4 regions of the Pseudomonas sp. ZL2 genome follow, and region 1 is predicted to be linked to each of the others. Evidence: predicted binding sites of a transcription regulator. Region 1 holds the regulator's gene; each other region holds the start of a gene.
The links. Region 1 encodes sigma-54, which starts transcription at its own class of promoters, with help from an activator protein. Its sites were predicted from a motif close to ANTGGCATNNANNTTGCTNT; they were not measured.
Positions count from the first base shown of each region.

Region 2: the regulator sigma-54 is predicted to act here: its motif matches at 3,743-3,762, upstream of flgB (flagellar basal body rod protein FlgB).
Region 3: the regulator sigma-54 is predicted to act here: its motif matches at 3,376-3,395, upstream of nirB (nitrite reductase large subunit NirB).
Region 4: the regulator sigma-54 is predicted to act here: its motif matches at 3,610-3,629, upstream of ABM562_RS25690 (circularly permuted type 2 ATP-grasp protein).

Region 1 is NZ_JBGOGX010000004.1:221,412-228,890, forward strand. It holds gene ABM562_RS06970 (class II fumarate hydratase) at 1-62, shown strand, start outside; gene ABM562_RS06975 (hypothetical protein) at 90-551, shown strand; gene ABM562_RS06980 (superoxide dismutase) at 553-1,164, shown strand; gene ABM562_RS06985 (ZIP family metal transporter) at 1,176-2,069, shown strand; gene ABM562_RS06990 (HPr family phosphocarrier protein) at 2,084-2,356, opposite strand; gene rapZ (RNase adapter RapZ) at 2,377-3,231, opposite strand; gene ptsN (PTS IIA-like nitrogen regulatory protein PtsN) at 3,234-3,698, opposite strand; gene hpf (ribosome hibernation-promoting factor, HPF/YfiA family) at 3,711-4,019, opposite strand; gene ABM562_RS07010 (RNA polymerase factor sigma-54) at 4,101-5,594, opposite strand; gene lptB (LPS export ABC transporter ATP-binding protein) at 5,774-6,499, opposite strand; gene lptA (lipopolysaccharide transport periplasmic protein LptA) at 6,500-7,024, opposite strand; gene lptC (LPS export ABC transporter periplasmic protein LptC) at 7,011-7,479, opposite strand, start outside.
Region 2 is NZ_JBGOGX010000050.1:29,278-36,756, forward strand. It holds gene ABM562_RS23175 (chemotaxis protein CheV) at 1-418, shown strand, start outside; gene cheR (protein-glutamate O-methyltransferase CheR) at 471-1,298, shown strand; gene ABM562_RS23185 (autotransporter family protein) at 1,369-3,549, opposite strand; gene flgB (flagellar basal body rod protein FlgB) at 3,801-4,208, shown strand; gene flgC (flagellar basal body rod protein FlgC) at 4,212-4,655, shown strand; gene flgD (flagellar hook assembly protein FlgD) at 4,671-5,414, shown strand; gene flgE (flagellar hook protein FlgE) at 5,445-6,770, shown strand; gene ABM562_RS23210 (hypothetical protein) at 6,843-7,031, shown strand; gene ABM562_RS23215 (flagellar basal body rod protein FlgF) at 7,221-7,479, shown strand, end outside.
Region 3 is NZ_JBGOGX010000066.1:24,145-31,623, forward strand. It holds gene pcaQ (pca operon transcription factor PcaQ) at 1-158, opposite strand, end outside; gene nirD (nitrite reductase small subunit NirD) at 285-650, opposite strand; gene nirB (nitrite reductase large subunit NirB) at 650-3,208, opposite strand; gene ABM562_RS27835 (molybdopterin-dependent oxidoreductase) at 3,485-7,270, opposite strand.
Region 4 is NZ_JBGOGX010000056.1:31,860-39,338, forward strand. It holds gene ABM562_RS25675 (cytochrome c) at 1-416, shown strand, start outside; gene ABM562_RS25680 (transglutaminase family protein) at 420-1,217, opposite strand; gene ABM562_RS25685 (alpha-E domain-containing protein) at 1,214-2,164, opposite strand; gene ABM562_RS25690 (circularly permuted type 2 ATP-grasp protein) at 2,168-3,577, opposite strand; gene ABM562_RS25695 (ribonuclease E inhibitor RraB) at 3,787-4,119, opposite strand; gene ABM562_RS25700 (hypothetical protein) at 4,310-4,546, opposite strand; gene ABM562_RS25705 (hypothetical protein) at 4,620-6,023, opposite strand; gene ABM562_RS25710 (LTA synthase family protein) at 6,083-7,479, opposite strand, start outside.

The sequences.
Region 1 (7,479 bases):
TGCCGCGCAGCCAGCTTGAAGCGCTGCTCGACCCGGAAAAGCTCACCGCTGGCGGGATCTGAGCCGGTCCACCGCTCTGGAGGTTTGCCATGCAGCACTGGAAACGCACCACCGAAATTGCCAACCGCCTGTTCGAACAGGGCGAGCTGGTCGACGCCCGCGAGTTGTATCTGCAGGCCCTGGCGCTTGCCCAGGTGTTGTTCGAGCGCTGGCATGACGCCGACGAGGCGGTGGCCGTTTGTGTCATCGCTCACCACAACCTGGCCGACCTGCACCTGCGCCTGAATCAGCCGCAGGAAAGCGCCGAGTACCTCTGCGCCATTCATCAGCGGCTGTTACAGACCGCCCAGGATCCGCGCATGGCGCCGATGCTGCGCACAGCTGCGCTGCGCCACAGCAGCAAGACCTACACCGAGTTGTTGAGCTTCATCGGCGAGTACGGCCAGTACCCGCGTACCGAACGCCTGCTCTACCGGCACGAGCCGCAGCCGGCCCTGCATGCCGGCCAGGAAAGCGCCGGGCCTTCACCCCTACAATATGGAATCCAGTGAAATGCCTTACACCTTGCCTGCATTGCCCTACGCCTACGATGCGCTGGAACCGCACATCGATACTCAGACCATGCAGATTCACCACAGCAAGCACCACCAGACCTATATCAACAACCTCAATGCGGCGGTAGAAGGCAGCGAGTATGCCGAGTGGCCGGTGGAAAAACTGGTCGCCAGCGTCAGGCAGTTGCCGGAGAAGTTGCAGAACGCAGTGATTAACCAGGGCGGCGGCCACGCCAACCATTCGCTGTTCTGGAGGGTGATGTCGCCCAAGGGCGGGGGTTTGCCACAAGGCGCCGTGGCCAAGGCCATCGAGGAGCAATTGGGTGGTTTCGACGCCTTCAAGGAGGCTTTTACCAAGGCTGCGCTGACCCGTTTCGGCAGCGGCTGGGCCTGGTTGAGCGTGACCCCGGCCAAGACCCTGGTGGTCGAAAGCAGTGGTAACCAGGACAGCCCGCTGATGAACGGCAACACGCCGATACTCGGCCTGGACGTCTGGGAGCATGCTTACTACCTGCTGTACCAGAACCGCCGTCCGGAATACATCAACGCGTTCTACAACGTGATCGACTGGTCCGAGGTAGAGCGTCGTTACGCAGCCGCGCTTGTGTGAGTCGCGCTGGTATGCGTTCGGATGTGATGTCCATTGCCGGAGTGCGGCTGTTTCGCCTGGCGCTCGGTACCCTGTTGTTGCTGGTCGGCTTCGCGCTGCTGGTGGCTCAGGGTATCGCCTGGCTTGATCTTGAGCCGCGCATGTTGCGGGCACTTGAAGGCGGTGCGCTGTGCGCCCTGGGCACTGCCCTGGGCGCCGTGCCGGTGCTGGTGATCCGCAACATGCCGGTGGCGCTCGCCGATACCCTGCTGGGCTTCGGGGCCGGGGTGATGCTGGCAGCCACGGCTTTCTCGCTGATCATTCCCGGGCTGGATGCCGCCCAGGCCATTGGCCTGGGTAAATGGGGTGCGGGTGGGTTGGTCAGCTTCGGCTTGTTGTTCGGGGCCTTCTGTCTGTACCTGGTGGACCTGAAGGTCTCCGGCGCTTCACCGGAGGCGCTGGTCGGCACTGCCCAGCAGCCGGTGATCGCCGCGCGGATCTGGGTGTTCGTCATCGCCATCATTGCCCATAACATTCCGGAAGGGATGGCCATTGGCGTGTCTGCCGGCGGCGGCATGCCTGATGCCGACAGCCTGGCCATGGGTATCGCCTTGCAGGATGTGCCCGAAGGCCTGGTCATCGCCCTGGTGCTGGCAGGGGCGGGGATGGCCCGCTTCAAGGCGTTTCTGATCGGTGCGGCTTCAGGTCTGGTCGAGCCGCTGGCGGCGGTGGTGTGCGCCTGGCTGGTTAGCGTGGCGGAGTTGTTGCTGCCATTGGGGCTGGCTTGCGCGGCGGGTGCGATGTTGCTGGTGGTGACCCAGGAAATCATTCCGGAATCACGCAGCAATGGCCATCACCGGCTGGCCAGTCTTGGCCTGTGCATCGGCTTCTGCCTGATGATGGTGATGGATACGGCGCTTTCGTGAGAAAACGGGGGCGGTTACTCGCCCTCGTCGAAGTAATTGTTGATCAGCTCGATCAGGGCCTTGAGTGCATCATCGTCCTGTTCGCCCTCTGTGTGCAGATGAATGGCGGTGCCTTTACCGGCCGCCAGCATCATGACCGCCATGATGCTCTTGCCATCGACCAATGATTCCGGGGCTCGGCCTACGCGAACCTGGCAGGGGAACCTGCCAGCGACTCCAACGAACTTTGCCGCCGCCCGGGCGTGCAGCCCCAGCTTGTTGATGATGGTGATTTCTTTTGCGGGCATCGAGGCGCTGGTCCTGTGGGCTAGAGGTCGCGGTGGCGGACCTGGACGTTCTTTAACGATTGTTGCAGTAACTGGCCCAGGCGCTCGGTCAGGTACACCGAACGGTGGTGGCCGCCAGTGCAGCCAATGGCAATGGTGACATAAGCACGGTTGCTGGCGGCAAAGCGTGGCAACCATTTGAGCAGGTAGCTGGAGATGTCCTGGAACATGTCCTCGACATCCGGCTGCGCTGCCAGGTAATCGATTACCGGTTGCTCGAGGCCCGAATGGTCACGTAGTTCCGGCTTCCAGTAGGGGTTGGGCAGGCAACGCACATCGAACACCAGGTCGGCGTCTACCGGCATGCCGCGCTTGAAGCCGAAGGACTCGACCAGAAATGCCGTGCCTGGCTCCGGCTGGTTGAGCAGGCGCAACTTGATCGAATCACGCAGCTGATACAGGTTCAGGTTGGTGGTGTCGATTTTCAGGTCGGCGAGGTCAGCGATCGGCCCGAGCAGTTCACTTTCGACCTCGATCGCTTCGGCCAGCGAGCGTTCGTTGTTGGTTAGCGGGTGGCGGCGGCGGGTTTCCGAGAAGCGTTTGAGCAGGGTTTCTTCATCGGCATCCAGGTACAACACGTCACACTGGATGTGCCGGCTACGGGCGTCCTCAAGCAACTCGGGAAAGCGCGAGAGGTGGCTGGGCAGGTTGCGCGCGTCAATCGATACGGCCACTTTGGGCTGCATCAATTCAGTGTTGATCAGGGCGCTTTCGGCCAACTGCGGCAGCAAGCCCGCCGGCAGGTTGTCGATGCAGTAGTAACCGTTGTCCTCAAGTACATCGAGGGCGGTGCTCTTGCCGGAGCCGGACCGGCCGCTAACGATGATCAAGCGCATGTTCAGTGCCCGTTTTGTACGTCCAGCACGACCTGGTACAAGGATTCGTTACTGGTGGCCGCACGCAGTTTGTCGCGTACGTCCTGGCGGTCGAGCATGCTGGCGATCTGGCGCAGCAGCTCCAGGTGCGCATCGGTAGCCGCTTCCGGGACCAGCAGTACGAACAGCAGGTCGACCGGGGCGCCATCGATGGCGTCGAAATCGATAGGGGCGTCAAGGTGCAACAGTGCGCTGACCGGCGATTCGCAGCCCTTGAGGCGGCAATGCGGAATGGCAATGCCGTTGCCGAAGCCGGTAGAGCCCAGTTTTTCCCGGGCGATCAGGGCTTCGTACACGTCCTGGGTGTCCAGCTCGGGCACTTGTTTGCCGATCAGATTGGCGATCTGTTCGAGCGCACGCTTTTTACTGCCGCCCGGCACGTTCACAAGGGAACGGCCGGGGGTCAGGATGGTTTCAAGTCGGATCATGGATGAGGGGGATCAGCGGGCCGCTGCACCTTGCAGCAGGCTTTGCTGTTTTTCCTTGTGTTTTTTCAGTTGGCGGTCGAGCTTGTCAGTCAAGGCATCGATCGCTGCATACATGTCTTGGTGTTCGGCATTTGCAACCACTTCGCCGCCGGGAATGAACAGCGTTGCTTCAATCTTCTGCTGCAACTTCTCGACCTTCATGATTACCGTCACATTGGTAATCTTGTCGAAATGCCCCTCCAGCCGTTTCAATTTTTGCTCGACGTACTCACGCAGGGGCTGAGTAACTTCTACATGCTGTCCACTGATATTGACTTGCATACAGCTTCTCCTTTGTTGCCGGTGCATAAGAGGCAGGTGTTGCGCCTGCCACTGAACTGCGGTGGCACACCTCAGGAGCCGTTACATCAATCGCTTGCGCTCGCTCGACGGTGCAATGCCGAGGGACTCGCGGTACTTGGCGACGGTGCGACGTGCTACCTGGATGCCTTGTGCCTCCAGTAAACCAGCGATCTTGCTGTCACTCAATGGCTTTTTCTGATTTTCCGCTGCAACCAGTTTTTTGATGATCGCGCGGATCGCCGTGGACGAGCATTCGCCGCCTTCGGAGGTGCTGACGTGGCTGGAGAAAAAGTACTTCAGCTCGTAAATACCGCGGGGCGTGTGCATGTATTTTTGCGTGGTCACCCGGGAAATCGTCGACTCGTGCATGCCCACCGCTTCGGCGATATCGTGCAACACCAGCGGTTTCATCGCTTCGTCGCCATGATCGAGGAAGCCACGCTGGTGCTCGACGATCTGGGTGGCGACCTTCATCAGGGTCTCGTTGCGGCTTTGCAGGCTCTTGATGAACCAGCGCGCTTCCTGCAGCTGGTTGCGCATGAAGGTGTTGTCGGCGCTGGTGTCGGCGCGGCGAACGAAGCCGGCGTACTGCGGGTTGACCCGCAGGCGGGGGACCGCCTCCTGGTTGAGCTCGACCAGCCAGCGTTCGTTGTCCTTGCGCACGATCACGTCCGGCACCACGTATTCGGCTTCGCTCGACTCGATTTGCGAGCCGGGGCGCGGGTTGAGGCTCTGTACCAGCTCGATGACCTGGCGCAGTTCGTCTTCCTTGAGCTTCATGCGGCGCATCAGCTGGCTGTAGTCACGGCCACCGAGCAGGTCGATGTAGTCGCTGACCAGGCGCTGGGCTTCGGCCATCCACGGCGTGCGCGGCGGCAGCTGGCGCAGTTGCAGCAACAGGCACTCGCTGAGGTTGCGCGCGCCGATGCCGGCCGGTTCGAACTGTTGAATACGGTGCAGCACGGCCTCGACTTCATCCAGCTCGATGTCGAGCTCGGGGTCGAAGGAATCACAGACTTCTTCCAGGGTTTCGTCGAGGTAGCCCTGGTTATTGATGCAGTCGATCAACGTCACGGCGATCAGCCGGTCGGTGTCGGACATCGGAGCCAGGTTCAGTTGCCAGAGCAGATGGCTTTGCAGGCTCTCGCCAACGGAGGTGCGGGTGGTGAAGTCCCACTCGTCATCGTCGTTGCTGGGCAGGCTGCTGGCGCTGGTCTGGTAGATGTCTTCCCAGGCGGTGTCGACCGGCAGCTCGTTGGGGATGCGTTCGTTCCACTCGCCTTCTTCGAGGTTGTCCACCGTCGGGGCGGTCTCCTGGAAGCTGGTTTCCTGAACTTCGGCGACGGGTTTGCTCTCGGCGTTGTCGGCCATCGGGTCGCTGTTGTCGAAGTCGTCGCCATCTTCCTGGCGCTCGAGCATCGGGTTTGATTCCAGCGCTTCCTGGATTTCCTGCTGGAGGTCCAGGGTAGAAAGCTGGAGCAGACGTATGGCCTGTTGCAACTGCGGGGTCATCGTCAGTTGCTGGCCCATTCTTAGGACGAGCGATGGTTTCATGGCAGGGGCTTAACACCTTATTTGCCGGCGCACATGCGCCATCCACTACAAGGGCACCGAAGCGCCAACTTTAAGCAAATTATATGCCTGAAATTGCAGCGTTTGCCTAGAGCGCCGTAACAATTAAGCCATGAACTGGCTTGATCGAGAGCGCTCTGGCTGCGCCTTACACCTTGAGCCTACAGGCGGAACTCATGGCCGAGGTAAACCTCTTTGACCAGATCGTTGGCCAGGATGGTTTCTGCATCGCCTTCGGCGATCAGTTGGCCATCGTTGACGATGTAAGCGGTTTCGCAGATATCCAGGGTCTCACGGACGTTGTGGTCGGTGATCAGAACGCCAATGCCCTTGGCCTTCAGGTGGTGGATGATCTGCTTGATGTCGCCGACCGAGATCGGGTCGACACCGGCAAAGGGTTCGTCGAGCAGAATGAACTTGGGCGCGGTGGCCAGGGCGCGGGCAATCTCGACGCGGCGGCGTTCGCCACCGGAGAGGCTCATGCCGAGGTTGTCGCGGATGTGGCTGATGTGGAATTCCTGCAGCAGGCTTTCCAGCTCTTTGCGCCGGCCATCGCGGTCCAGGTCCTTGCGGGTTTCGAGGATCGCCATGATGTTGTCGGCCACCGACAGCTTGCGGAAGATCGAGGCTTCCTGCGGCAGATAGCCAATGCCGGCGCGGGCGCGGCCGTGCATGGGCTGGTGGCTGACATCGAGGTCGTCGATCAGGACGCGGCCCTGATCGGCCTGGACCAGGCCGACGATCATGTAGAAACAGGTGGTCTTGCCGGCGCCGTTGGGGCCGAGCAGGCCGACGATCTGGCCGCTGTCGATCGACAGGCTGACGTCGCGAACCACTTGGCGGCTCTTGTAGCTCTTGGCCAGGTGCTGGGCTTTGAGGGTTGCCATTTACTCGGCCTTCTTCTTCGGCTGGATCACCATGTCGATGCGCGGACGCGACTCGGTGACTTTGCCACCGCGACCGGCGGTAGCGATCTGTTTCACCGTGTCGTAGACGATCTTCTCGCCTTCGGTGGTGTTGCCTTCGTTGATCACTTTGGCGCGGTCGATCAGGACGATGCGGTTTTGCGGCGCATTGTACTGGATGGTCTTGCCATAGCCTTGCATCTTGTCTGGCTTGGCCGCGCTCTGCTGCTGTTCGAAGTAGGCCAGGTTGCCCACCGAGGTCACCACGTCGATGTCGCCACCGGCAGTGCGGGTGATGGTCACGGTGTTGCCTTTGATCATCATCGAACCCTGGGTGATGATCACGTCACCGGTGTAGGTGGCGACGCCTTGTTTGTCATCCAGTTGAGCATGGTCAGCCTGGATACGGATCGGCTGGTCACGGTCGGTCGGCAGGGCCCAGGCGCTCGCGCTTCCCAGTGCTGCGCTCAGGCTGAGCAAAAAGGGGAGGGTTTTAACGAGCCTCATACTGTCCTCTTACGTTGGACAGCAGGTCCATCCTGCCGTCTTTCAAATACGCTTTCATTCCATTGCCCGTAGTTACGCCACCGGCGCCGTCGATTCTAACGGCTTGCTCGGTTTGCGCATATTGCTTCTGCGGGAATACCGTCATGCGGCTGGTGGTAATGATCATGGTGCGGTTTTTTTCATCGGTGCGGGCAACCCGTACCGAATCGATCAATTCGACTTCGCTGCCATCGGGGTTGACCTCGCCGCGCTCGCTCTGCACGTGCCACGGGTAGGTGGTGCCGCGGTACATCTGCAGGTCAGGCGTGGTCAGCAGGGTGACTTCGCTGACCTTGAGGTGTTCGACCTTGTCGGCGGTCATCTCGTACTGCATCTTGCCGTCGGGCAGGAACTGCACGCTATGGGCATTGATCGCGTAGTAGTCGATGGCGCTCTGGTCGGGCGCGGCTACCGGC
Region 2 (7,479 bases), on a different contig from region 1:
CGAGGTACAGGACAAGGCGGTGATGCTGCGGGTGCTGACAGTCGATGACTCGTCGGTGGCGCGCAAGCAGGTCAGCCGTTGCCTGCAGACCGTCGGCGTCGAGGTGGTGGCGCTCAACGACGGCCGTCAGGCGCTCGACTACCTGCGCAAGCTGGTCGACGAGGGCAAACGGCCGGAAGAAGAATTCCTGATGATGATCTCCGACATCGAGATGCCGGAGATGGACGGCTACACCCTGACGGCCGAGATCCGCAGCGACCCGCGCATGCAAAAGTTGCACATCATCCTGCATACTTCGCTTTCCGGGGTGTTCAACCAGGCGATGGTCAAGAAGGTCGGTGCCGATGACTTCCTGGCCAAGTTCCGCCCGGACGACCTCGCCCAGCGCGTTGTTGATCGGATCAAGGCCACGCACTAACGGCCAGGAGCGTTCGCTCCTGGCGGTACATACGATTTAAGAGGCGGCATCATTGTCTACGGGTAATTTGGATTTCGAACAGTTCCGGGTCTTCCTGGAAAAAGCCTGTGGCATCCTGCTGGGCGAAAATAAGCAATACCTGGTCTCCAGCCGTCTCAACAAGCTGATGGAGCAGCAGGGCATCAAGTCCCTGGGCGAACTGGTGCAGCGTATCCAGAGCCAGCCGCGCAGTGGTTTGCGCGAGCAGGTGGTCGATGCCATGACCACCAACGAGACCCTCTGGTTTCGCGACACCTATCCATTCGAGGTGCTGAAGAACAAGGTGTTGCCCGAGCAGATCAAGGCCAACCCCGGACAGCGCCTGCGCATCTGGTCGGCGGCCTGCTCGTCGGGGCAGGAGCCGTACTCGATCTCCATGGCTATCGACGAGTTCGAGCGCAGCAACATTGGCCAGTTGAAGATGGGTGCGCAGATCGTTGCCACCGACCTGTCCGGCTCGATGCTGAACAACTGCAAGACCGGCGAATACGACAGCCTGGCGATTGCCCGCGGCCTGTCCCAGGAGCGCCTGCAACGTTACTTCGACGTCAAGGCGCCGGGGCGCTGGGCGGTCAAGGCGCCGATTCGCAGCCGTGTCGAGTTCCGCTCGTTCAACCTGCTCGACAGCTATGCGAGCCTGGGCAAGTTCGACATCGTGTTCTGCCGCAACGTGCTGATCTACTTCTCGGCCCAGGTCAAGAAGGACATCCTGCTGCGCATTCACGGCACGCTCAAGCCGGGCGGATACCTGTTCCTGGGCGCGTCCGAAGCGCTCAACGGTTTGCCGGATCATTACCAGATGGTCCAGTGCAGCCCGGGGATCATTTACCAGGCCAAGTAAGCGACGGTTCATGCATGCAGCAAGGCCGGCATCGCCATCAGTGGGTGCCGGCCTTGTTTGTGTCTGCAGGTCAGAATTGATAGCGCAGGGTGGCTGATAGCAAATTGGCGTCGAAGCCGGACTTGCCGTAGTAGTCGTAATCGAGTCCCAGGCTGGCTGCGCCAAGGTGGTAGTCAACGCCGATGCCAGCTTCGTAGCTGTCCCGGGCGACAGCTGCGCCATGACTGGCAAAGGTGCTGCTGCCCAGTGCGAAGCTGGATGTGGTGCGTGCCTGGTCAGCGGCGAAATCATGGTAGGCCATCAGGCGGGCGTGGGGTTCGAGTGTTCCGCTGCCGACTGCGTGGCGGCTGGCGGCGCGCAGGCCGGCACCCAGTTCGATGGCTTCGTATCGTTGGTCGTCGACCTTCAGTGCCGCGGCGGACCCTTTCTCGCGATAGCTGTCGAGTGTGACCAGGCTGTAACGGGCCGTCAGGCGCGGCTCGACCAGCACGTGCGGAGTAATGCGGTAGGTGTAGCCAGCTGTCAGGTTCAAGCCCAGCAGGTCGCTGTCGTAATCGGATTTGGCGCGGCTGCCGGCGATGTCTCGCTTGCTCTGGTTGCTGTTCAGGCCATAGGTCAGGCTGGCGTCGACAAAGTAGTTGTCCTGGGTGAAGCCGCCGTACAGGGTGAAAGCTTGGCTGTCGACTTCGCTGGCGTTGCGATTGCTGCCGTTCAAGGTGGTGGTGATGTAGCTGTAGGTCAGGCCGGCTGTCAGTTGCTCGTTGATCCTGGTGTCGGCACCAATGGCAATGCCTCGGCTGTAGGCGTTGTAACCCTGGATGCTGTCACGGCGGCTTTGTGCGGCATCGTTGTACAGGCCTTGTATCCATAGCCCGGATGGCTGTGAGTCCTGCTCGCGCAGTTGAGCGCTGCGCCGGTTGGCTGCCTCGCTGTTCAGGCGCTGGCTGGTCATTGCTGCCTGGGTGGCGCCGCCATTGATCTCTGGGGTCAGTTGGCTGGCCAGTTGGGCCAGTTCGCGCTCGTCGCTGTTGGCGAATGCCTGCAGTAACGGGTTGCTGGCCTCGAGAGTTGCCAGCACTCGGTCGCTGGTAAAAGCGTTGAGTGCTGCGCGTGTGTTGCTGGTGGCGCCTTGGCGCAGCAACATCTGGTCTATCGCGTCCTGGCCTTTGCCGGTGACCGTTGCCTGGATGCTGTGCTCGTCGAAACTGTAACTGTCGACGCTCAGCAGGGCGGAACTGCTGACAACGTCCAGGGTGTTGTTGGCAATGCTCAACTGGTCGGCGCGCAGCAGAATATAGCGGCTGCCCTGGGCGCTGAAGTCGCTGCCGGTGGCCGTGAGGCTGATCTGGCTGTTGGCGCCGAAGGCGGCGGTTTCACTGACGTCCAGTATCGGGGTGTCCGGCCGGGTAGTGCTGCTCAGGGTCAAACTGAGTGATGAGCCCTGGTTGATGCCCAGGTTGCCGTCAAGGGTGGTATGGGCTGATTGCAGTTGCAGGTTGCCGGTGCGCTCGAGAAAGCCCGAGCCGACAGATAGCCAACCCTTTGCTCCGAAGAGTCCTGGTTTGTTGACCTCGATGAGGCTGCCATCAACGCGCACATCACCCAGTACCTGGATGTTGCTCAGGCCTTTGAGGTTGCCGCGCACGCTGCTTTGATCATTCAGCGTGACATTGACCTGTCGATCCGTTGCGCTCGCATCGATGGCATTGCCGGTCGCAAACAGGCTGCCGGTGTTGATGAGGGTCAAGGGTTGCCGGTCCCGGTCGGGGCCCCAGACCGGGTCGTCCGTTGCTACGTTGACGCTTGCATCGACTATTGCAATGGCGGTCTGGGTGGCGCGGATGGTGCCATTGTTGATGATCTGATTGTCTTGATGAAACGCTACGCCATCGATCAGTAGGCCGGTTGCACCCTCGCCGCTGGCGTCCAGGGTGCCCTGGTTGATGAATCTGTCGAGTTGCAGGGGCGCGTTGCCATCGCCTGCCAGGCGCATGGCTACTGTGTCAGGGCCGATAACCTGGATGCTGCTCTGGTTTATCAGGTTGCCCTGGAGATTGCCGCCGCTCAGGTTCACGCCTGTCATGCCGGGCCCTGTCGTATGGACTGCACCGGTCAGCTCGAGGTTTTCAGTGCTGGTCAGGCGGGTCGCGGTAAAGCCTTGTTCCGCCAGTGCTAGGGTCTGTGCCTGGGCGGGCAGGGCGCTGGTGACAGCCAGCGCCAGGACGGATCGGTTGAGCAGTGAGCGTGGCACGCGTTTCTTCCTTGAGAGGCGTTTGCAGTGCTGCCGATATTAAACAAGTGGTTCGTGCTTGGGTAAGGTTCGCTAGTGTCGCAGTGCCAGCGATTGCCGCTTTGCTGACACCCGGCGGAAATCCTTTGCCGCTTTTCTGGCATTGCCGCCACCGGCAAACTCCTCAAAGCCCCGTATTTACGGGGTTTTGTTTTTTGGCATGGCTCTTGCTCTAGCTCAGTCAACGAAAAACCTTCGAAGGTTTCCCCGACATGAGCATCAGCTTCGACAAAGCGCTCGGCATCCACGAAAAGGCATTGGGCTTTCGCGCCCAGCGTGCCGAGGTGCTGGCCAACAACATCGCCAACGCCGATACGCCCAACTACAAGGCGCGCGACATGGACTTCGCTTCGGTTCTGGCGGCCCAGGCCGAGCAGACCAGCAAGGGTCATTTCGCGCTGGATCGTACCAACGCCCGGCACATCGAGGCCGAAGGCCTGAGCATGGGCGACGAGTCCTTGCAGTACCGCACGCCGATGCAGCCGTCGATCGATCAGAACACCGTCGATGCCCAGCTCGAACAGTCGAGCTACGCGGAAAACGCCGTGGGCTTCCAGGCCAGCTTCACGCTGCTCAACAGTAAATTCAAAGGGCTGATATCGGCCCTGCGCGGAGAGTAAGTCATGTCCCTCGCCAGTGTCTTCAACATTGCCGGTAGCGGCATGAGCGCCCAGACCACGCGTCTGAACACCGTCGCTTCGAACATCGCCAACGCCGAGACCGTCTCGTCGAGCATCGACCAGACCTACCGTGCCCGTCACCCGGTATTTGCCACCACCTTCCAGCAGGCCCAGGCCGGTGTCAGCCAGTCGCTGTTCCAGGACCAGGATGCTGCCGGCCAAGGCGTGCAGGTGCTCGGCGTGGTCGAGGACCAGAGCAATCTCGAGGCGCGCTACGAGCCGAACCATCCGGCAGCGAACAAGGACGGCTACGTCTACTACCCGAACGTCAACGTGGTGGAAGAGATGGCTGACATGATCTCCGCCAGCCGCTCGTTCCAGACCAATGCCGAGCTGATGAACACGGCCAAAACCATGATGCAGAAGGTCCTGACCCTGGGTCAGTGATAAGGGACGAAGCCAATGGCAAGCGTTAACGATCCAACAGCCGGCGTAAGCCTGAACGACGTCATCAAGGCGTCGGGCAAGAAGAACAGCGAAACCAGTGCCAACAGTGCCGCCGGTATCGCCTCGGCCACCAACAGCAAGACCGGCGCCAACAAGCAGGCGCTTGGCAAGGACGCGTTCCTGCAGTTGCTGGTGACCCAGATGCAGCACCAGAACCCGCTCGATCCGCAGGACAACAGCGAGTTCGTGGCCCAGTTGGCGCAGTTCAGCAGCCTGGAAGGCATCACCTCGCTGAACGAGTCGGTGACCGCGATTTCCGGCAACTACAAGTCTTCGCAGGCACTGCAGGCCTCGTCGCTGGTCGGTCGCTCGGTGGTTGCCCAGACCGACAAGGCCGTGGTCGATACCACCAAGAGCCTCAATGGTTCGGTGGTGGTTCCGCAGGCGGTCAGCAATGCCACCGTCACCATTACCGACAAGGATGGCAAGTTGGTCAAGACCATCGACATGGGGGCGCAGAAGGCCGGCAATGCCTCTTTCGTCTGGGACGGTACCAACGACAAGGGCGAGAAGGTCGATCCGGGTACCTACACCTTTGCCGCCAAGACCACCGTCGATGGCAAGCAGCTGGACATGTACACCATGCTGCCGGCCACCGTCAGCAGCGTCACCATCAGTCAGACTGGCGGCGAGATGATGCTCAATCTTGCCGGCCTGGGCAGCATCGCCCTGTCCAAAGTCCAAACCATCGGTATATAGAGCCGGCTAACGCGGCACAAGGAGTGAAAGATGTCATTCAATATCGGCCTTAGCGGTCTCTATGCAGCCAACAAGCAACTGGACGTGACCGGCAACAACATCGCCAACGTCGCCACCACCGGTTTCAAATCGTCGCGCGCGGAATTCGCCGACGTCTACTCGGCCAACAAGCTGGGCGTTGGCACCAGCAACATCGGTAACGGTGTGCGCCTGGCAGCGGTATCGCAGCAGTTCAAGAACGGTGAAATCAACAACACCGGCAACGTGCTGGACATGGGCATCCAGGGTCAGGGCTTCTTCGTGCTGAGCGACAACGGCTCGCTCAGCTACACCCGCGCCGGTGCCTTCCAGACCAACAAGGACAACTACGTCGTCACTGCTGACGGCCTGCGCCTGCGCGGCTACGGTGTCGATGAAAACGGCAAGATCATCAACGGCGTGCTGACCGACCTGAAGATCGATACCTCGGCGCTGGCGCCCAAGAGCACCACTTCGATCGACCAGGGGTTGAACCTGAACTCGTCGGACAAGATCATCCCGGCGGCCACCACTTTCAGCCCGACTGACGAAAACAGCTGGAACAAGACCTTCGCCACCAAGATCTACGACAGCCAGGGTAATGAGCACGTCATGGATCAGTACTACGTCAAGACCGGGACCAACACCTGGAAGTCGTACACCCTGATCGATGGCCGCAACCCGCTGAACCCGGCCGAAGAGCCGCCAAAGGCGCTGGAAGGCACCATCGAGTTCAACTCCGACGGTAGCGTCAAGACCATGACTGCCGGTGCCGCGGGCTCGGGTTACGAGGTGGTCAACAAGGTCTTCAAGTTGACCGGCTGGATCCCTGCCGAAGTGACCAATCCGAATGCCAAGCCTCCGGTCTGGGGTACCAACGGTTCGGCCGCCAACGCTGGCGGCATCGCCATCGACATGACCGACACCACCTCGTACAACACCCCGACCACGCGCCTGTCGCAAAGCCAGGACGGTTACGCTACCGGGATTCTGTCGAGCCTGAGCATCGACTCCAGCGGCGTGATGTTCGCAAGCTTCAGCAACCAGCAGTCGCGCGCCATCGGCCAGGTCGCCATCGCCAGCTTCGCCAACGAGCAGGGCCTGCAACCTATGGGTGGCACCCGCTGGACCGAAACCTACGCGTCGGGTATTCCGGGTATCGATGCGCCGAAGACCGGCACCCTGGGCGCTATCGCTTCCAACTCGCTGGAAGACTCCAACGTAAACCTGACCAACGAGCTGGTCGAGCTGATCAAGGCGCAGAGCAACTACCAGGCCAACGCCAAGACCATCTCGACCCAGAGCACCATCATGCAGACCATCATTCAGATGACCTGATGCGGGTGTGAGGTAATCGGTGTGAGTGGACCCCTTTCTCGGAAGGGGTCTTGCATTTCAGGGGTATCGATCATGTTGCAACGATTGCTGATGGCGCTGTTCGCCGTGCTGTTGATGAGCCAGGCCTGGGCTGATGCCGCGCCCTGGTATCGCTGGGAAAGCCAGGTCACCGGGCGCCTGGTGTGCGCACAGTTTGCGCCGGGCGAGGGCTGGAAGCGTTTTGCCGGTCCGTTCAATAACGCGGCTTGCCGCGACTACTGAGCTTGCCGCTAGCGGCAAACCGGCGCCGTATTTTCGACGGCGCATCTTCTGCGTGAGATCTATCGCGCGCTTGAACCCCTTGTCTTTCGGGCGTTTTCCGCCTTTTTCAAAAGTTGGTTTGAAACTTGCTTCAGGCTCTGCAAAGCAGCGGCGGACGGCAAGTGTTCGCCAGCGCAGCGGAGGATGACTGTGGACAAGATGCTATACGTGGCCATGACCGGCGCCAGCCAGAACGCGCTGGCGCAGAAGGCCCATGCCAACAACCTGGCGAACATTTCCACCAGCGGTTTTCAGCGTGACCTGGAGCAGGCGCGCTCGATGCCGGTATTCGGTGACAGCTTTCCGGCGCGGGCCTATGCCATGACCGAGCGCCCGGCCACTGATTTCAGCCCGGGCTCGATGCAGGAAACCGGCCGTGACCTGGACATCGCCATCGGCGGCGACGGCT
Region 3 (7,479 bases), on a different contig from region 1:
AGCCGCGTCTGCAGCAGGTCTTCAAGTTCCTTGAGGGTCTTGGAGATGGCCGGCTGACTGATCGCCATGGTGTCGGCGGCCTTGGCAAAACTGCCCTGGCGGGCAATCTCGAGAAAGCACAACAGGTGGCGGAATTTGATCCGGGTATCGAGGTTCATCCCCGGAGTTTATCGGGGCTCCGGCAAGACTGCGACCGCTTTGCGGTCGATCGCCGGCAAGACCGGCTCCCACAGGTACTGCATACCCCAGACACTGTGGGAGCTGGCTTGCCAGCGATGAGGCCATCAATAGCGACCCAGCTCTACCTGCTCGCCACTGATCCGCACCGGCCACACCTGCAACGCCTGCTGCGGATCCTCCAGGCAACGCCCGTCACGCAAGCAGAAATGCTGCTTGTACAACGGCGCCGCCACCACCAGTTCGCCCTTGAGCTCCCCCACCAGCCCGCGGCCGATCACATTGGCGCCGGACCTGGGGTCATGGTTGTCCACTGCGAACACCGGCGTGGCCTGCCCCGGCAGGTAGAACAGCGCCACCTGGCGCCCCTCGAACCACACCACCACCCCAGACTGGGCGACCAGGTCGGCACGGGTGCAGACCGTCTGCCAGTGTTGCGCCTGAACAGTTATCGCAGCGTTGGACTGGCTCATCAAAGCACCTCCTCGGTGGTCGGGATCAAGTGAAGTTCGCCGGCGCCGATGGGCCGGCGCTGGCCGCGTTCGCGGACAAAGTGCACACCCGGGTCCGGGCGCTGATCGTTGACGAAGGTACGGAAGCGCTTGAGCTTGTCCGGATCCTTCAGGGCATTGGCCCACTCGCACTCGTAGCGGTCGACCACCTGTTGCATCTGCGCTTCCAGCTCTGCACCCAGGCCGAGGCTGTCGTCGAGGATCACCTGCTTGAGGTAGTCCAGCCCGCCCTCCAGGCTTTCGCGCCACACCGAGGTGCGCTGCAGCTTGTCGGCGGTGCGGATGTAGAACATCAGCACGCGGTCGATGATGCGGATCAGGCTGGCGTCGTCCAGGTCGGTGGCGAACAGTTCGGCATGCCGCGGGCGCATGCCGCCGTTGCCGCAGACGTACAGGTTCCAGCCTTTCTCGGTGGCGATCACGCCGATGTCCTTGCTCTGCGCCTCGGCGCATTCGCGGGTGCAGCCGGACACCGCGAACTTGAGCTTGTGCGGCGAACGCAGGCCCTTGTAGCGGTCTTCCAGGGTCAGGGCCATCTGTACGCTGTCCTGTACGCCGTAGCGGCACCAGGTGCTGCCCACGCAGGATTTCACCGTGCGCGTCGACTTGCCGTAGGCGTGGCCGGTCTCGAAGCCTGCGGCAATCAGTTCGGCCCAGATTTCTGGCAATTCATGCAGCTGGGCGCCGAACAGGTCGATGCGCTGGCCGCCGGTGATCTTGGTGTAGAGGTCGTATTTTTTCGCCACTTCGCCGATGACGATCAGCTTCTCGGGGGTGATCTCGCCGCCGGGAATCCGCGGCACCACCGAGTAGGTGCCGTTCTTCTGCATGTTGGCCATGAACGTGTCGTTGGTGTCCTGCAGCGGCACCAGCGACGGGTCCATGATCGGCTGGTTCCAGCACGAGGCGAGGATCGAGCCGACCGTGGGTTTGCAGATATCGCAGCCGACATGGCCGCGCCCATGCTTGGCGAGCATCTCGTCAAAGCTGAGGATACCCTCGACCCGCACCAGCGCGTACAGCTCCTGGCGGGTGTAGGCGAAGTGTTCGCACAGGCTCTTGTCGACGCTGACGCCGCGGGCGATCAGCTCATGCTCGAACACCTGCTTGAGCAATGCCGCACAACCGCCGCAACCGGTACAGGCCTTGGTCTGTTGCTTGAGCTGGCCAAGCTCGCCGCAACCGCTGTCGATGGCGGCGCAGATCGCGCCCTTGCTGACGTTGTGGCAGGAACAGATGGTCGCGCTGTCGGGCAAGGCATCCGCGCCCAGTGCCGGCGCGCCGGCCGACTGCGGCAGGATCAGGCCGGCCGGGTCGGCTGGCAGGGCAATGCCGTTCTGCACGTATTGCAGCAGGGTGTCGTAGTAGCTGTTGTCGCCAACCAGCACCGCACCCAGAACGTGTTTGCCGCTGGCATCGACCACCAGGCGGCGGTAGGCCGAGGCGGCTTCATCGATAAAGCGATAGCTGCGCGCACCCGGGGTCGCGCCATGGGCGTCGCCAATGGAGCCGACGTCGACGCCGAGCAGCTTGAGCTTGGTCGACATGTCGGCACCGGTGAAGCTGCCAGCGTCCTCACCGGACAGCGCCGCCGCGACATTGCGCGCCATGCTGTAGCCCGGCGCTACCAGGCCGAACACACTGCCGTTCCACGAGGCGCATTCGCCGATGGCGAAGATCCGTGGGTCGCTGCTGCGACAAGCACTGTCGATCATCACCCCGCCGCGTGGCGCGGTGTCCAGGCCGCTGCTGCGGCCCAGGGCATCCTGCGGGCGGATACCGGCGGAGAACACGATCAGGTCGGTTTCGAGAAATTCGCCGCCGTCGAAGTTCATCCGGTAGCGATAGTCTTCACCGGCAACGATGGCCTGGGTCGCCCGCGACAGGTGCACGCCAACCCCCAGGGCTTCGATCTGCGCACGCAAGGCCGCGCCGCCTTCGGCATCCAGTTGCACCGGCATCAAGCGCGGGGCGAACTCCACCACGTGGGCTTCCAGGCCCAGGGATTTCAAGGCATTGGCTGCCTCCAGGCCGAGCAGGCCACCGCCGACCACCACGCCACGGCGGGCACTGTTGGCGGCGGCACGGATGGCATCGAGGTCATCGAGAGTGCGATAGACCAGGCGCGCCGCCCCGTGCGAGCCTTCGATCGGCGGCACGAACGGATAGGAACCAGTGGCCAGGACCAGTTGATCGTAAGGATAACGCCCGAGGTGGGTGACCACTTCGCAGCGTTCGCGGTCGATCTCCAGCACCTGCTCGCCCAGGTGCAGGTGAATGCCGTGCCCGGCGTACAAGCCCGCCTCGCCCAGCGCCAGGGTCTCGGCATCACTGCCACTGAAGTACTCCGACAGGTGCACGCGGTCGTAGGCGCGCTGGCGTTCTTCGCCGAACACCCGCACCTCGAAGCGACCCAGGGCACCGCGTTCGATCAGTTGCTCGACGCAGTGATGACCGACCATGCCGTTGCCGACGATGATCAGCTGTTGCCGCGCTTCGATGCTGGTAAACCCATTCATACCCGATCCTCACTCAAGGCCATTCACGGTGGCTTTGCTGCTGGGGGCCAACCCCGAAAAACAAAAAAAGGCGCCTGGAGCCGAAGCTCCAGGCGCCTTTGCCTGGTCGTTTTATGTAGTCCCGGTTGCGAATCGCCATTGACCCGCGAGGACGTTGTACTTAAGCAAAAGCAGGTAGCGTGCCAACTGCCAAAGCCTTTGAAACCGGGGCTTGAGGACTGTCCACCACGGCCGTTATCGACCCAGGCTGGTGCAGCCCTCCCCCTTATGGGGCACTCAGTACACGTCGCGCAGGTAGCGTTTGGCGCGGCTCAGCTCGCTGACATAGGCCTCGGCCCGCTCCACACTCATGCCGCCGTACTGATGCACCACCTGCTTGAGCGCCGCATCGACATCCCTGGCCATGCGCTCGGCGTCACCACAGATGTAGAAATGCCCACCCTCCTCCAGCCAGCGCCAAAGCTCGGCGCCCTGTTCGAGCAGGCGCTGCTGCACGTAGATCTTCTGCGCCTGATCGCGGGAGAACGCGGTGTCCAGGCGGGTCAGGTGGCCGTCGCGCTGCCAGGCCAGCAGCTCGTCGCGGTAATAGAAATCCGTAGCGGCCTGCTGTTCACCAAACAACAGCCAGTTGCGGCCTGTGGCGCCTTCAGCCTGACGCTCCTGGAGGAACGCCCTGAACGGCGCGATACCGGTACCGGGGCCGACCATGATCACTGGCGCCGTACTATCGCTGGGCAGGCGAAAGTGCGCGGTCGGTTGGCTGAAGATTTCTACGCGGCCCGGCTCACCGCGGTCGGCCAGGTAGGTCGAGCACACGCCCTTGCGCTGGCCGTAACGGACGGTGGAAACCGTCAGGTGAACCTGATCAGGGTGCAACTTCTGGCTCGAGCTGATCGAGTACAGCCGCGGCTGCAAGGGTTTGAGCAGGCTCAACCAGGTCTCCAGGCTCAGCTCGGGTGTGCAGCCGTACACCAGGTCGATCAGTTGCTTGCCCCACAGCCAGTCCTTGAGCGCAGCCTTGTTGTGCGGTTCAAGCAACTCGCGCAACTGTGGATTGCCAACCGCGAAGGCCTCGAGCAGCTGCGGGGTAATGCGGGCGATCTCCAGGTGTTGCAACAGCGCCTCGGCCAGCGGCATGTCGGCCTGGCCCTTGAGGCTGACGCAGCGGCTGCCATCGAAGCGGGTGGCGCTCAGCAGTTCGTCGACCAGCGCCGGGCAGTTGCGCGGCCACACGCCGAGGGCGTCACCGGCCTGATAAGTGAAACCGCTGTCGCCCAGGTCGAATACCAGTTGGCGGGTTTCCTTGAGCGCGCCGGGGCCGTTGAGCAGGCGATTGCCGACCAGGGTCGTTGCCAGCGGCCTGGTTTTGCTGAAGCCGGTTGCGGCCGGCGCTGCCACTGGCGCTTCGAGCAGCAGCTGGCCGTGGCCCAGTTTGCCCAGCAGCGCCTGCAGCCATTGCCCGGCCGGTTCATTGAAATCGCCCTCGCAATCGACCCTGTCGAGCAAGCGCTCAGCCCCCAGTTCTGCCAGGCGCTGATCGAGCTTGCGACCAAACCCGCAGAACTGTTCATAGCTGGAATCCCCCAGGGCCAGCACCGCATAAGGCAAGCCGGCGCAGCGTTGAGAATGCTCGCCGTGCAGGCCACGCCAGAATGCCGCGCCGCTGTCCGGCGCGTCACCGTCGCCAAAGGTGCTGGCGATCAGCAGCAGGCTGGCCGGGCTGTCCAGCTGCTCCAGGGCCACGTCTTCCATACAGCTCAACTGCACCGGCAAGCCGACCTTGCGCAGGCGCTCGGCACACTGCTCGGCCAGGGCCTGACCGTTGCCGGTTTGCGAGGCCCAGAGCAGCAGGTGCTTGTCCTGTACCGAAACGGGCTGCTGATCGATCTGGACGGCCTCGATACGTTCGCCAGCGACCCGGCTCAGGGCCACCGCGCAATACTTGAAGGCCGGTTGCAGCGACAGCGGATCGACCGCGTCGCTGGTGAGCGCATTGATCGCCAGGTGTTCACCGTAGACGTCGTTCCAGTGGAACGGCGCAAAGCAGTTGCCCGCCAATACCCGGGTGGTGATCCGTGCCGGCAGTACGGCCTGCCCGCGGCGTGAACGGATCTGCACCTGGTCCTTTTCAGCAATGCCCAGGCGCTCGGCATCGTCCGGATGAATTTCCACGAACGGCCCGGGGTCAAGCTTGTTCAGCGCCGCCACCTTGCCGGTCTTGGTCAGGGTGTGCCACTGGTGCTGGACCCGGCCGGTGTTGAGCACCAGCGGGAAGTCAGCGTCCGGCAGCTCGGCGCTGGGCAGGCACGGCCGGGCAAAAAAGCGTGCCTTGCCCGTGCGGGTGGGGAAGGCAATGGCAGGTGCCTCGCCTTGCGCATCGCGCAACAGGGCCTGGCTGATACCGTCGTTGCGATAACGCAGCGGGCTGCGATCGTTCTCACGCCCGGGTTCACACGGCCATTGCTGCGGCGTCTCACGCAAAGCGGCATAGCTGACGCCGCGCACATCGTAGCCCGTGGCCGGGTTCCAGGCCTGGCGCAACTCGTTGAACACCGCTTCAGCATTGGCGTAGCTGAACGCCTCGGCATAGCCCATGGCGCAGGCGATACGGGCAATGATCTGCCAGTCGGGCAAGCTCGCGCCCGGCGCCTCGACGGCCTGGTTCATCAGGGTCAGGTTGCGCTCGGAATTGACCATCACCCCCTCGCCCTCAGCCCACAGCGCGGCGGGCAGGAGGATATCGGCGTAGCGGTTGGTCTCGGTGTCGAGGAAGGCATCCTGGGTGATCACCAGCTCCGCCGCCTGCAAACCTTCGATCACTTGTCGGCGGTTGGCGACGCTGGCCACCGGGTTGCTGCAGATGATCCAGCAGGCCTTGATCTGCCCGGCAGCGAGGTTTTCGAACAGCGCCACCGTGCCGTCACCGGCTTCGCTGCGCAGGCTGCCGGTGGGGATCTGCCACAGCTGCTCGACGAAGGCGCGATCCGCCGCGACCAGCGCCGAGCGTTGCCCTGGCAGGCCCGGGCCCATGTAGCCCATTTCGCGCCCGCCCATGGCATTGGGCTGGCCGGTCAGCGAGAACGGTCCGCTGCCCGGCCGGCAAACGGCGCCGGTGGCCAGGTGCAGGTTGCACAGGGCGTTGCTCTGCCAAGTGCCATGGATGCTCTGGTTCAGGCCCATGGTCCAGCAGCTCATCCACTCCGGGGCCTGGCCGATCCAGTTGGCGGCCTGGCGGATATCGGCTTCGCGCAGCCCGGTGATAGCAGCGACCCGCTCGGGTGTGTAGTCCTGTAAAAAGGCCGGCATATCCTCCCAGCCTTCGGTGTAGCACTGGATGAAATCGGCGTCGCACTGACCGTTTTCCAGCAACAGGTAGAGCAGGCCATTGAGCAACGCCAGGTCGGTACCCGGTTTGATCTGCAGGAACAGGTCGGCCTTGTCGGCGGTAGCGCTGTGCCTGGGGTCGACGACGATCAGCCGGGCACCGGCCTTGAGCCGGTCGAGCAAACGCAAAAACAGGATCGGGTGACAATCGGCCATGTTCGCGCCGATCACCAGGAACACCTCGGCGCGGTCAAAATCCTGGTAGCTGCCCGGCGGCCCATCGGCGCCCAGCGACAGCTTGTAGCCGCTGCTGGCGCTGGCCATGCACAGGCGCGAGTTGGACTCGATATGCCGGCTGCGGACAAAACCCTTGGCCAGTTTATTGATCAGGTACTGGGCCTCCAGCGACATCTGCCCGGAGACATAGAACCCCAGGGCGTCGGGCCCATGCTCATCAATGATCGCCCGCAGGCGCTGTGCTGCCTGTTCGATAGCGGTATCGATGCCGCTCTGCACCGGGTCGCGCTGACGCTGGTCGCGCAAGTAAGCGTGCTCCATGCGCCCGGACTCGCGCAGCGGTTGATGGGCGGTCAGGCCCTTGGTGCACAGGCGGCCAAAATTGCTGGGGTGCAGCTTGTCACCACTGACCTTGGTCACCCGCCCGCCTTCGACGCTCATGACGATGCCACAACCGACGCCACAATACGGGCACACGCTGCGCACGCTGGTGCTGCTCATCGGCCTACCTCCTGATTGCGCAAACAAAAAGGCGCCCTGCTGCCCCCGGCTTGAATGAACAAGCGGGGCAACACGGCGCCTTTGTCGTGAACGGGGCAATCTGCGTTGATTGCCGGATTCTCAAGCTGTAGCAAGGGCCGCGCCAGAATGGCCGGAGCCTTGCGTTACGGGGCTCAGGCACTTGGCGGTGCCGGGCAGCCTGCACCGCA
Region 4 (7,479 bases), on a different contig from region 1:
TGGTCTGGAGTAACCCGCAAGCCGGGCGCATCAGCCCCGAGCAGTGGCCTTTCCAGGTTGCCAGCATTCGCCGCCTGGCCGCAGTAGCCGAGCGCTTCCCGGCCATGCGCCCGGCGCCCGGCCTGGCGGCCAATGACCCGATCAGTCAAGGCTTTGCCGTGTTCCAGAAGAACTGCCTGGCCTGCCATCGCCTCAACGGCGCCGGTGACGCCCAGTTCGGACCGGACCTGAACCTGCCGCACAACCCGACCGAGTACTTCCAGGCCGATTTTCTCCAGCGCTATATCCGTGACCCGCAAAGCCTGCGCCAGTGGCCCCAGGCGAAGATGCCCGGGTTTACCGAAGCGGTCATCAGCGACGGCGAGCTGGACGCGCTGCTTGCGTACCTGAGCCACATGGCCACGCGCAAACCCTGAGGCTCACTGCTGCTGGGCGTTGAGGGTCGGGGTCACCAGCACCTTGGCGTGCATTTGCTCGAAACCGCCGCCCCGGCGCATGCCGCGCACCGGACAGGCATCCAGGTAGTCCAGGCCCACCGCCAGCTTCAGGTGCCGTTCGGGCCGGGCCAGTTGGTTGGTGACATCAAAGCTGTACCAGGCATCCTCCAGCCAGGCTTCGGCCCAGGCGTGGCTGGCCATTTGCTGGCTGTTGCTGTCGAACAGGTAGCCGGACACGTAACGCGCCGGTACACCCAGGCTGCGCACGCACGCCAGAAAGGCATGGGTGTGATCCTGGCAGACCCCTGCCCCGCCGGCGAAAGCCTGTGCTGCACTGGTGTCTACAGCGGTACTGCCGGGCCGGTAGGCCATGCGCTGATTCAAGGCATTCATCAATTCGATCAACGCCGAGCGGTCACGCCGCTTGCGGCATTGCTGGCTGGCGAAGGCGCGCAGCGCTTCGTCGGCCTCGGTCAGACGGGTGAAGCGCAGGAACGGCAGCGGCGATTGCAGTTCGTGTTCAGCCTCACGGCGTTCATCGATGTCCACCAGCCCGCGAGCGCCGATGACCAGGTCCGAATGCGGCTCCTCCAGGCTCAGCACATGCAGGATGTTGCCGAACGGGTCCAGTTGCGCCCGCACCGGCCGCGGCAGGTCCAGCTGCCAACTGAGCACCTGCTGGCGCTCGCTGTCGTGGGGAGTCAGGCGCAGGTACTGGATGCTGGCGCGAACCTGGTCTTCGTAGTGGTAGGCGGTTTCGTGGCTAATGGTCAGTCTCATACGGCCTCCAGGTAGGCACTGTGAATGGCATTACCCAACTCACGCACCAGCGGAATGTAATGGGTCAACCAGGGGTGCAGGCCCTCGGCGAGGATTTCATCAATCGAGGTGTAGCGCAGGCGTGCGTCCACCTCGGCGGCCAGGCGCTGGGCCGGGCGGCCGTTGCCACCGGGCAGGCTGGCGAGGATCAGGTCGATTTCCTCGGTGCAGGCACGCAGCGAGCGCGGCACGTCGGCGCGCAACAGCAGCAGCTCGGCAACATGGCGGGCGGCCGGTGCATCACGGTAGATCTCGGTGTAGGCCTCGAACGACGACAGCGCACGCAGCAAGGCGCTCCATTGGTAGTAACCCCGCGCCGAACTGTCGCTGACCGCCTCGGCCTCGTCGCCGAGCATTTCGTAGCGGGCATCGAGCAGGCGCAGGGTGTTGTCGGCACGCTCGATGAAGGTGCCCAGGCGAATGAAGCGAAAGGCGTCGTTGCGCATGATGGTGCCGTAGGTGGCCCCCCGGAACAGGTGCGAGCGTTCCTTGATCCACTCGCAGAAACGGCTCATGCCATAGCGGCCCAGGCCCTGCTCGGCAATACCGCGAATCTCGAGCCAGGTGGCGTTGATGTTTTCCCACATGTCGGCGGTAATCCGCCCACGTACTGCATGGGCACTGGCCCGCGCGGCGCCGAGGCAACTGTAGATGCTCGCCGGGTTTTCCGGGTCCAGGGCAAAGAAGTGCAGCAGGCGCTCGGCATGCAACTGGCCGTGGCGCTCCAGGTAATCGTCGAGGGTGCCGGTGATCAGCAGCGGCATGGCCATTTCATCCAGGCCGTCGCCGCGGCCGTCCTGCGGCATCAGCGACAGCGAATAGCTGACATCGAGCATCCGTGCGAGGTTTTCCGCCCGCTCCAGGTAACGCGACATCCAGTACAAATCGGAGGCAGTTCTACTCAACATGACTTAATCCTCAACCACCCAGGTGTCCTTGGTTCCGCCGCCCTGGGACGAGTTGACCACCAGCGAACCTTCACGCAGGGCGACCCGGGTCAGGCCGCCAGGCACCACCCGGGTCTCGCGCCCGGACAGCACGAAAGGCCGCAGGTCGATATGCCGCGGGGCAATGCCGTTCTCGACAAAGGTCGGGCAGGTCGACAGCGACAGCGTTGGCTGGGCGATGTAGGCCGCCGGCCGGGCCTTGATCCGTGCGGCAAACGCCTCGATCTCGGCACGGGTGGCCGCCGGACCGACCAGCATGCCGTAGCCGCCGGAACCCTGGGTTTCCTTGACCACCAGTTCCGGCAGGTGCGCCAGCACGTGGGAAAGTTCTTCAGGCTTGCGGCACTGCCAGGTCGGCACGTTCTTCAGGATCGGCTCCTCGTCGAGATAAAAGCGGATCATGTCGGTGACATAGGGGTAGATCGACTTGTCGTCGGCCACGCCAGTGCCAATGGCATTGGCCAGCACCACGTTGCCACAGCGATAGGCCGCCAGCAGCCCGGGCACACCAAGCATCGAATCGGGGTTGAACGCCAGCGGGTCGAGGAAGGCATCGTCCAGGCGCCGGTAGATCACATCCACCGCCTTGGGACCATCGGTGGTGCGCATGAACACCCGCTCATCCCGCACGAACAGGTCGGCGCCCTCGACCAGCTCGACGCCCATCTCGCGGGCGAGGAAGGCGTGCTCGAAGAACGCGCTGTTGAAACGCCCGGGCGTCAGCACCACCACGCTGGGGTTATCCAGCGGGCTGGAACTCTTGAGGGTATCGAGCAACAGGTTGGGGTAATGATCGATGGGGGCGATGCGCTGGGCGGCAAACAGCTCGGGGAACAAGCGCATCATCATCTTGCGGTCTTCGAGCATGTAGCTGACGCCGCTGGGGGTACGCAGGTTGTCTTCGAGCACGTAATAGCTGCCATCGCTGTCACGCACCAGGTCGACCCCGGAAATATGCGAATAGATGTTGCGGTGCAGGTCCAGGCCCTGCATCGCCAGCTGGTACTGGTCGTTGGCCAGGACCTGCTCGGCCGGGATGATCCCGGCGCGGATGATGCGCTGGTCGTGGTACAGGTCGGCGAGAAACAGGTTCAGCGCCTTGACCCGCTGAATGCAGCCACGCTCCACCACCCGCCATTCACTGGCCGGGATGCTGCGTGGGATGGTATCGAAAGGAATCAGGCGCTCGGTGCCCTGCTCGTCGCCATAGAGGGTGAAGGTAATGCCGGCGCGATGGAACAGCAGGTCGGCTTCACGTCGACGCTGGGCCAGCAGTTCCGGCGGGGTTTCGGCCAGCCAGCGGGCGAACTCCCGGTAGTGCGGACGGACCTGGCCGTCAGCGGCGTACATTTCGTCATAAAAGGTGCGGATCATGCCGAACTCCTTGTCACCCGTGCACCCGAGCCATCGCAAGCCCCGTGCCAGCGGCATAATTCCTTGTTATTCAATAAGTTGCGTTTTAAGCGAAGAACGGCCGCACCAGATCTGTGCAACCGCCCCGGTTGCTTTGACGGCAGCGCTTCATTGCGAAGCGCCGAGCGGCCCACGGCAGACGGCCAGAGCCGCCCTGTGGGACCGTTTGATCAGGCCAGCTGACGCTCCTGCTTGACGCCCCAGCCTTCTATTTCTCCACCCAGCGGGGCAATCACCGCCTCGAAATCCTGTTCGAATTCGCCGATACCGCCATAGGTTGCAAACATCACCTTGCTCAGTTCCAGATGCCAGGCGCCATCATCGCGCTCATGCACTTGGGCACTGAGTGATTCGCCGCGAAACTTTCCTGCCGCTCGCCGCGCCCGTGCCTCGTCCGGAAATACCGCATAAAACTCGATGGGATGAATCTGCGCGAAGTTGAACCCCCCTTCTTTCATCCGACGCAAGACCGTGCTGCTGATGTCCTCGTATTGGCTGCTCATGAATCGTCCTCCTCATTACCGATGGATAGACTTTCAGTGCAAAACGCACCTGCCCGCCACACAAGACGTGCGGGGGCAATTCGAGCTGTTGCGTGACGTGGATCGGCAAGCCCGGACAATCAGAAGAAACTGCCCGACCTTGTCTGCAGCGTAGCGCCTGATTGCCCGGCGTGCCAGCCAGCCAGCGGGTTCAGGGGGCTTCAGTGATGGCGGTGATCTCTACCCCGTTCTGCTCTTTCAGCCATTTGGCCGTCGGCGAGGGTGTGCGGCCCTCGAAATCAGTGAGGTCCAGTTCGTCCATGACCGGAAACAGATGGGTACGAATCAGCCGCGCAGCCTCTTCGATGCTCGGCTCAAGCTCTGCGGTGAGAGGCAGCGAGGTACGCTCGCCCTTCTGATCAACAAAAGTAATGACCCAGTCTTTCATTGGACTCTCCTCTGTACCGATGTTCAGGGTGAATCTGGCCTACCTTCCGTTGACCTCGCCGCGGGGTGGTTGTTCAGTCGACTTGCGGCTCAAAGCGATGGCCGCCCGGCAGCGCACGTATGCTTTGCAGCGTGCGCAGGAATTGGTCCCTGGAGGGCTCGAACTCCAGCGGCGGCTCGGAGTGTTCATCGGTCACTCCCAGTACCACGGTGGGCTGGTAGCCGGAGCTCACGGCGCCAGCGACCATCCTGAACGTTTCAGTGGCCGCCGGCTTGAGACTGTCAGGCTCATAGACGCGAAAGCGTGCGCCGCCGAACCTGCCCTTGGCGGCACCGATCCGCACGCTTGAGGGCCCGAACTTATCGACACTGATATGCATCGGAAACGGGTTGACAATCAGTCGATCCAGCAGCATCGGCACCATCTCGACGGCCTTGTCGCTGTCACTGCTCATGCTCAGGCGGTGCAGCAGTTTCGGGTTGTCTGCAGGGTTGAGGCCCAGGGTGATGGCGTGGCGCGGTGTGCCATCGTCGGCAATGAAGCCGAAGGGCACACAGAAGCCGTTGTCCTGGGGAATTTCGTATTGCTTGCGGGTGCGGAACGCGGCCAGCACAGCGCGCGCCCTGGGCTCCAGCCGGGCCAGCGCAGCGGTGTCTGTAGCCGTATTGGCGCCACTGTAGAATTTGAATCGGTAGATGCGTTGATCGCGCCACAGGTAGGCAGTCAGATTACCTTCATACCAGTTTGCAGAGGCGTCCGGCACACCCAGCTCGATAAAGCGCTCATGCTCGTACTCTACATCGGTCGGCCATTGTGCCTGCTCCGCGAAGAAGGCATCGCGCTCGACCTGCAGCTTCGCCACCGGCCGCCCCTCGGCAGTAAATTGCTTGATCATGTCCTCAAGCACCACCAGCTGCGAAGTCACATAGCCTATGCGCTGGAGCTTTTCACGCAAGTCGTAGTACTGATCACTCAGGGCCCTGTAGCGCGCTTCATCGTCACGGCTCGCAGAGATGGCAGCATCCAGCGCCTCCATCTGCGCCTTCACCACCCGCTCCTGCGCCGGGCCACGGGTGAGGCTCTGCACATAGCGGATCTGTTCGTAGAGTGCACGGGTGGTCAACGGGCTGACCTCGATGTCGACCAGAAAGGGCAGCTCGCCGGTCAACCCTTCGCCGTAGGCAATCTGCTTGTCCCCAGGGGTGATCGTGGGGTCGGGGAGATCGAAATTGTAGTATTGCCAGTAACCACTGGAAACGTGCCAGGCAATGTCCTGGGGTACATCGAACTGCACCCGGCCCAAGCATTCGGTGCGCCAGCCGGGGGGCGCCTGGTAATCCGCTGAGGCAACATCGGCCACCGCCAACAGTGAATGGCACAGGCAGGCAAACAACACGAACACTCGCACGCAAAAATCCTTTTTTGATGGGCGCCATTCCAGCCCCCGCTTCCCGAGGCGCGCAATTTGAGCATCCATGGCACAAAAAGCCAAGACCCCGGCAAGCCGGGGTCCTGTTTACAGCGCTAGCAACGACGTTATTCCGGGGTGCCGTGCACTACACCCGCGGTGTTGTCCAGCAAGCTCTTGGTCGCCGTCTGGATGAACGACTCGAGCTTGTGAGTCAGGTCCTTCTGGTCCGGGGCTTCGATCAGCTCGGCCTTGAAGTTGGCGCCCAGCTCGTAGCGGTACATGCGTGGCGACATGTCCTTGGCCTCGATCAGGATGCGATCGCCCTTGACCAGGCCGACGATCTGCTCGCTGCCCGATGGTTTGATCATGCCGAAGCCCGGATCACCGGCCGGCAGGTTGAGCAGGTCACGGCCCCAGCACTGGTGACGGGTTTCGCCGCCCAGGCGGCCCATGATGGTCGGCACGATGTCGATCTGGGTACCCACGGTGTGGTTGACCGCACCGAACTTGTCCTGGATGCCCGGGGCAATCAGCAGCAGCGGCACGTTGAAGCGCCCGAGGTCGAGCTCGGTGACCTGCTGGTGGTTGCCGAAGCCATGGTCGCCAACGATGACGAACAGGGTTTCCTTGAAGTAAGGCTCCTTGCGCGCCTTCTCGAAGAACTGGCCCAGGGCCCAGTCGGAGTAGCGCATGGCGGTCAGGTGCTCGTCCAGGCGGCCCTGGCCTGTGACCTTCTCGACCGGCAGATCCTTCGGCAGCGCATACGGCGTATGGTTGGACAGGGTCTGCAGCAGCGCGTAGATCGGCTTCTTGCCATCGTGCCGGGCCAGCTCTTCGTTACCGCGGTCGAACATGTCCTGGTCGGACACGCCCCAGGTCGGGTCGGAGAACACCGGATCGACGAAGTCGTTACGGCCGATGAAGGTGGTCATGCCCTGGTTGCCGAAGAAACCGGACTGGTTGTCCCAGGCAAAGTCACCGTTGTAGACGTAGACGTCGTCGTAGTCACGGGCGCTGAGCAGCGCCGGCAGGCCTGAAAGCTTGTGGCCGCCTTCCGGGGTCTGCATCAGGTACTCGAAGCCCGGCAGGTTCGGGTAGCAGGCCATGGTGGCGAACATGCCCTGGTGGGTGTGGGTGCCGTTGGAGAAGAAGCGGTCGAACAGCAAGCCCTCTTTCGCCAGTTTGTCGAAGTACGGGGTGATGTTGTTCGGGCTGCCCAGGGCGCCTACCGAATGACCGGCGAAGCTCTCCATGAGGATCACCACGACGTTCTTGATCGGCAGGGTGTTGTCCGCTGGCGGGATGAAATCACGGCGCACCGCAGCGCTGTCGGCATCGACCAGCTTGTCGTTGCCAGTCAGCAGCATGTCGCGCACGGTCTGGGTAGCCAGGCCCTGCTCGATGGTCGACTTCCAGATGTTGGCGCGGTCCTCGCCGAAACGGCTCTTGGCGGCGTCGATCAGGGTCAGGGTACCGTTCAGGCCCAGCTGGTTGACGAAGTTCGAGTCGGTGGTGAAGGCAT